2 regions of the Faecalibacterium sp. Marseille-P9312 genome follow, and region 2 is predicted to be linked to the other one. Evidence: predicted binding sites of a transcription regulator. Region 2 holds the regulator's gene; the other holds the start of a gene.

Region 1 (3,411 bases), on a different contig from region 2:
GGTGACGAGGATACGAGCACCGGAAGCGCCGACCGGGTGGCCCAGAGCGATTGCGCCGCCGTTGACGTTCAGCTTGTCCTTATCGAAGCCCAGAGCCTCGCCGACTGCGATGGACTGTGCTGCGAATGCCTCGTTGGCCTCGACCAGGTCCATATCAGCAACGGTCAGGCCGGTCTTAGCCATGACCTTCTTGGTAGCAGCGATGGGGCCAAGACCCATGACCTCAGGCTCGACGCCTGCCAGAGCACCTGCGACCCAGGTAGCCAGAGGCTTCACGCCCAGCTCCTTGGCCTTCTCTTCGCTCATGATGACCAGAGCAGCTGCGCCATCGTTGATAGCGGAGGAGTTTGCAGCGGTGACGATGCCGTCCTTGGTGAAGGCGGGCTTCAGCTTTGCCAGCACTTCGGGAGCGCTCAGACGGGGGCCTTCATCGGTATCGAACACGGTATCGCCCTTCTTGCCCTTGATGACAACAGGAACGATCTCATCCTTGAAAGCACCGTCCTTGATGGCCTTATCAGCCTTCAGCTGGCTGTGGTAAGCGAAATCATCCAGCATCTCGCGGGTGATGGGGCTGTAGCCGTACTTCTTCTGATAGGTCTCGTTGGTGCAGACGTTCTCAGCGGTCATGCCCATGTGCTTGTTGAAGCCGCAGGCATCCCACAGAGCATCGTTGACCATGGTATCCACGATCTCGCTCTTGCCCATGGGAGCGCCCATGCGGTAGCCGTAGCGGCCCTTCATCATTGCGAAGGGAGCCATATCCATGTTCTCCATGCCGCCTGCGACCACGATGTCAGCATCGCCGGCCTCGATCATCTGAGCAGCCATGTTGACGCAGTTCAGACCGGAGCCGCAGACCACGTTGACGGTGACAGCAGGAGTCTCGACGGGCAGGCCAGCCTTCAGGGAAGCCTGACGAGCGACGTTCTGGCCCAGACCAGCCTGGATGACGCAGCCCATGTAAACATGATCGACCTGCTCGGGTTTCACGTTAGCACGGTTCAGGGCCTCCTTGATAACGATGGAGCCCAGCTCTGCAGCAGGGACGTTTGCCAGGGTGCCGCCAAACTTACCAATAGCGGTACGGCAAGCAGATGCGATAACAATTTTCTTCATGTTAATAGCCTCCTGAATTTATCTGTTTCGGGGTTTCGTAAAACTATTTATCAAAAAGCCCGAGGGCCTTTCTGCATTATAAAAGGTATCAGATCGTCTTTCCTTCCGCCCGGAGCTGCTCCACTTTGGCGTGGATGGCATTCTCTACGTTGGGCGTCACGAACTTGGAGATGTTGCTGCCGTAGCGGGCAGCCTCCTTGACGATGGTGGAGGAAAGGTAGCTCCACTTGATGCTGGTGGCAAGGAACATCGTCTCGATGCCGGGCATCAGTGCGTGGTTCGTCTGGGCGAGCTGTATCTCGTTTTCGAAATCCGTCACCGCCCGCAGACCCCGCACCATCACCGAAGCGTGGCGCTTCTTGGCGAACTCCACGGTCAGGCCGTCGAAGCTCTCCACCGTCACATTCGGGATGTCCTTGCAGCACTCCCGCAGCAGCGCCACCCGTTCTTCTACGGTGAACAGAGGGTTCTTTGCGCTGTTGATGAGCACTGCCACAATGAGCTGGTCGTTTATCTTTGCAGCTCGCTTGATGATGTCGAGATGTCCTCTCGTGACCGGGTCGAAGGACCCGGGGTAAACTGCTGTTGCCATCGATATGGTCTCCTTTATTTGCGCGCTTTGGAAAAGCGCATTTGGTGTTGCCATGATAGCACTTTTCAGTTCCTGCTTCAAGTACCAGGCCGCATCGCCATCGCAATATCGTTAATTTTTAGTCAATCAACGTTGCACTGGGGCGCATCATCTTGGTACACCCTTAGTAAACCATATCGTCAAAATTTTATCAAGTACTTTTTCGAAAAAAATTGTTTTTGCTATACCAAACAATCGCCACAAATACCTAAGAAATTTAGTCAAATTGTCCTGCAAAGCATTTTTTCGCGGAAGAGGGCTTGATTATAATGTTTGTTAATGTTATAACTAAGCTGTGCAGGTGTGCCGCTGCTGGAGGCTCCTGTCCTGCCGACCCCAAGGATACCGCCGGGGTGTGATAAGACAGTGTCCGGACTGGAAAGAAACGGTAAATTTCCGGCTAAGATTTTGTCCCGTAGAATTGTGAATAATAAATTTACAATTCTTTTATGTTCTTAAAGGAGAGGATGGTTTATAATGGATTTCATGGAAATGTATGCCCAGAAAAAGATGACTGCCGAGCAGGCTGCTTCTCTGGTCAAGAGCGGCGACTGGGTGGATTACGGCTGGTGCGTCAACACCCCCGTGGCTGTGGACGCCGCCCTTGCCAAGCGCCTGCCCGAACTGGAGAACGTCAATTTCCGCGGCGGCATCCTGATGTGGGTGCCTGAGATCTTCCAGATCGACGACCCCGCTGCCCACATGACCTGGAACAGCTGGCACATGGGCGGCATCGAGCGCAAAGCCATCGCACAGGGCTTCTCGTTCTACTCCCCCATCCGCTATTCGGAGCTGCCCCGCTACTACCGCGAGAGTCCCGACCCGCTGGACATCGCCGTCTTCCAGGTGACTCCGATGGACGAGCACGGCTACTTCAACTTCGGCCCCAGCGCTTCCCATCTGGGTGCCGTCTGTGAGAAGGCCAGGAAGATTATCGTGGAGGTCAACACCAATATGCCCCGCTGCCTCGGCGGTATGGAGAACTGCGTCCATATCTCCCAGGTCACCGGCATCGTGGAGGGCGACAATCCGCCCATCGGCCAGATGGCCGCTGCCGGCCCCGCTTCCGAGGTCGATTTGAAGGTCGCAAACCTCGTCGTGCCGCAGATCCCCAACGGTGCCTGCCTGCAGCTGGGCATCGGCGGTATGCCCAACGCCATCGGCAGCCTCATCGCCCAGAGCGATCTGAAGGACCTGGGCGTCCACACCGAGATGTATGTTGACGCTTTCGTGGACATCGCCAAGGCCGGCAAGATCACCGGCGCACACAAGCAGCTGGACAAGGGCCGTCAGGTCTACGCCTTCGGTGCCGGCACTCAGAAGATGTACGACTACCTCAACAACAACCCCGAGTGTATGTCTGCTCCCGTCGATTATACCAACGACATCCGCAGCATCTCCGCACTGGACAACTTCATCTCCATCAACAATGCGGTGGACATCGACCTGTTCGGCCAGGTGAATGCGGAGAGCGCCGGCGTCAAGCACATTTCCGGTGCAGGCGGCCAGCTGGACTTCGTGCTGGGCGCATACCTTTCCAAGGGTGGCAAGAGCTTCATCTGCCTGTCCTCTACCTTCTTTAATAAGAAGACCGGTCAGCTCGAGAGCCGCATCCGTCCCACGCTGGAAAACGGCAGCATCATCACCGATACCCGTGCCAA
Region 2 (3,411 bases):
CATGGTGTCCTCCCAGCCGGACCATGCAGCGAAGGTGGGGTTGACGGTGATGGTGCTGTGCTCAGCAGAGAAAGCCTTGATGGCCTCCTGGTAAGCGTTGTGACGGGACTCGCCGCCCCACCAGCTCATGGTCAGGGTGACGGGGTCAGAAGACAGGCCGGCCACGGAAGCTGCTGCGGAAGAAGCAGCGGTGGAAGTGGCGGTAGAACCAGCGTTGCTGGAGCCGCCGCAGGCGGCCAGCAGGCCGGCAGCACCCACAGCGCCAGAGACCTTCAGAAAGTCACGACGAGAAATTGCCTTGCTCATTTTCGTTCTCCTCCTATGTAGAAAACATCTTCTTGCACGGACGCCTCTGCAAAGCATCCGTTGTATACAAATATAATACCAAAGGCAAGAAAAAAAAGAAAGATGCAAATTGTAGTGATAGCGGCAGAAAACGTACAAATATTGCGCTTATTTTTTGCCCGCTTTTGACGTCATTGCCATAATGAATAAACTTGGACCGAAAAACTGTGCAACTTGTATACTTCAACGATTTGCATAGAAAACTGGGATGCAACAGGAGAAGATTGGCCTGAATTGCAAGAATTTTGTAGCCGAGGCAAAATTTGTTGAAAGAGCGTTGTATACATCAAAAGCGACGATAACAGAAAGTTCCGGCCCCGAGCTGATATATCAATAGCGCAAAAAACGCGCGAATCGGGCCGCGACTGATATATCACGGATGCAGAAAAGATACAAAAATGCCGTCCGGCGTGCGGACGGCATAAAATCAGGGAAAAGAGTCACCGACGGGCAGCGTAGAAAGCGCTGCGCTCCCGGAAATAGCACTGGGGACACATGCTGACGTACTGGACGTCGTTCTCAAGGTCGATGGCTACCTGTTCGCCCTCAAAGACGAAGCGGCCGTTGACCTTGCGGCAGTTGCAGGTGGCCTTGCGGCCGCAGGTGCAGATGGTCTTCATCTCCTCGATGGTGTGAGCCAGCTCCAGAAGCCGGGTGGAGCCGGGGAAGCCCTTGAGGGAGAAGTCGGAGCGCAGGCCGTAGCAGATGACGGGGATGTTCAGCTCTACCGTCACCATAAACAGCTGCTCGGCCTGCTCTGCGGTGAGGAACTGGCTCTCGTCACAGAGCACACAGGCCAGAGGCCGGCCCTCGCTGCTGGCGGCCCGGACGGCCTCCACCAGGTCCATGTCCGGCGGCACCAGCAGGTCGGCAGGGCGGCGGACGCCCAGACGGCTCACGAGGTCGCCGCTGCCCTTGGTGTCCACCTTCGGCTTGAGGATGAGCACCCGCATCCCCTGCTCCTCGTAGTTGTGAGCCACCTGCATCAGCGCGGTGCTCTTGCCGCTGTTCATTGCGCCGTAACGGAAATAAAGCTTTGCCATATCGAAAAAGTCTCCTCATGAAAGGACTCTCTCAGCCAAAGCCTGACGGAGAGGGCCTGTATTATCGATCGTATCTGCTCAGTCCTGATTGCGCAGCCGGTAGCCCAGGCTCATCAGGCTGTCGCCGAGGTGGACATTCTCCACCACCACGTCGGGGTAGGAGACAGACAGATCGTAGTGGGAGAAGTTCCAGAAGCCCTGGATGCCCAGAGCCACCAGACGGCCGCTGATCTCCTCTGCGCCGCTGCGGGGCAGACAGAGCACAGCCACCTCGGGGTGGTGCTCGGCGCAGAAAGCTTCCAGCTCATCAATGTGTAAGATCTGGATGCCGTTGATCTCTTTGCCCACCTCGTCGGGGGCGTTGTCGAAGGCGGCGATGAGCTTGTAGCCGTTGGTGTCGGTGGTGATGAAGCGGCTCACAGCCTTGCCCAGACGGCCGCAGCCGATGAGGATGGTGGGCAGGAGGTCGCCGTTGCCAAAGAGCAGATGCTCAAGGATGCTCAGCAGGTTCTCCACCGAGTAGCCGATGCCCTGACGGCCATTCACGTCGCCGATGCAGTTGAAGTCCTGCCGCACCTGAGAGGCAGTGGTACCCATCTGGGCGGCCAGCTCACGGGACGAGATGCTGGTGATGCCGTCGTTCTTCAGGGTGCGCAGGTAGCGATAGTATTTGGGCAGGCGCTTGATGACGGGCAGAGAAGCTTTGCCGGGAGTGTTCATAGGGGGGTCTCCTTTCTTTTTATCCGCAGCATTGCCGGGGAGAAGTGCGCAGCGGCAGGGTGCTCCGGCAAAAGATTTGTACTTTCTTGTACAATAATGATACATATTTGACAATCTTATCTCTAGTATAAAGTATACAGCGCGAAGAGAGAATGTCAAACCATTTGGCACATTTTTTTGAGAAAGAAAAGAAATCTTTACCGAAGTATAACCGGCAGGAATGCCGGACAAGCTGAAATGAAGCAAAAAGGAGGATGCGCAGAATGTCACAGGAAGAGAAGAACATCCCCGTGGAGCAGCAGCGGCTGGAAAAAGAGCAGATCGAGGATATGGGCAGCGTTTACCGCACCCGGGGAGCTCACGCCATCCACTGCCTGACGGTCATCGGCCAGGTGGAGGGCCATGTGGAAGCGCCCCAGGGCCAGAAGACCACCAAGTATGAGCACGTCATCCCCCAGCTGGTGGCCGTGCAGGAAGACCCCGCCATTGAGGGCCTGCTGGTCCTGCTCAATACGGTGGGCGGGGATGTGGAGGCGGGGCTTGCGCTGGCGGAGCTCATCGCCAGCATCTCCAAGCCCAGTGCGGCGGTGGTGCTGGGCGGGGGCCACTCCATCGGCATCCCGCTGGCCGTCAGCGCCCAGCGGAGCTTCATCGTGCCTACTGCCACCATGACGGTCCACCCCGTCCGCCATTCCGGCATGATCCTGGGCGTGCCGCAGACCATGCGCTGGTTCGAGCAGATGCAGGAGCGCATCACCGGCTTTGTGGCGTCCCACAGCGGCATCTCGGAGAAGCGCTATACTGAGCTGATGATGCGCACGGGCGAGCTGGTCATGGACGTCGGCACCGTGCTGGATGGCCGAAAAGCCGTGCGGGAAAAGCTCATCGACGAGCTGGGCGGGCTGTCGGATGCGCTGGCATGGCTCTACCGAGAAATCGAGGGGAAATAAATTGCCATTTGACTTTTCCCGTGGTACAATGAAAGAATCGAGTCGTATCGAAATTCTTCCATCGTCACCGACAGAGCCGCCCTGAGCGCGCCCTGCTTCATGATATAAAATAAGGAACGGGTTTTAGGAAACATGGCAAAGAGAAAACGCAAGACCTCCGGGCGCAGCACAGCCTCGCGCCGCAAGAACCGGACACAGGACCGGATGCCCGCGGGGCTCATCACCCTGTTTGCGGGGCTGGTGCTCATGGCGCTGGCTTTCGTGCCGGGCAGCTCGGCCTGGCGCACGATGCACGATGTCCTGTTCGGCGTGTTCGGCTGCGGAAGCTTCGTGCTGGGCGCGGCGCTGTGTTA

Evidence for each region. Region 2 encodes Rex, which represses fermentation and respiration genes when NADH is low (regulators of the CRP and FNR family bind a similar motif). Its sites were predicted from a motif close to ATTGTTAANNNNTTAACAAT; they were not measured.
Region 1: the regulator Rex is predicted to act here: its motif matches at 1,887-1,906, upstream of coaD (pantetheine-phosphate adenylyltransferase).

What each region holds. Positions count from the first base shown of each region.
Region 1 is NZ_CABVEW010000009.1:97,041-100,451, reverse strand. It holds gene F3G95_RS08670 (acetyl-CoA C-acetyltransferase) at 1-1,119, opposite strand, end outside; gene coaD (pantetheine-phosphate adenylyltransferase) at 1,208-1,711, opposite strand; gene F3G95_RS08660 (butyryl-CoA:acetate CoA-transferase) at 2,228-3,411, shown strand, end outside.
Region 2 is NZ_CABVEW010000002.1:60,296-63,706, forward strand. It holds gene F3G95_RS01765 (ABC transporter substrate-binding protein) at 1-306, opposite strand, end outside; gene F3G95_RS01770 (thymidine kinase) at 786-1,388, opposite strand; gene F3G95_RS01775 (redox-sensing transcriptional repressor Rex) at 1,467-2,108, opposite strand; gene F3G95_RS01780 (ATP-dependent Clp protease proteolytic subunit) at 2,372-3,058, shown strand; gene F3G95_RS01785 (DNA translocase FtsK) at 3,191-3,411, shown strand, end outside.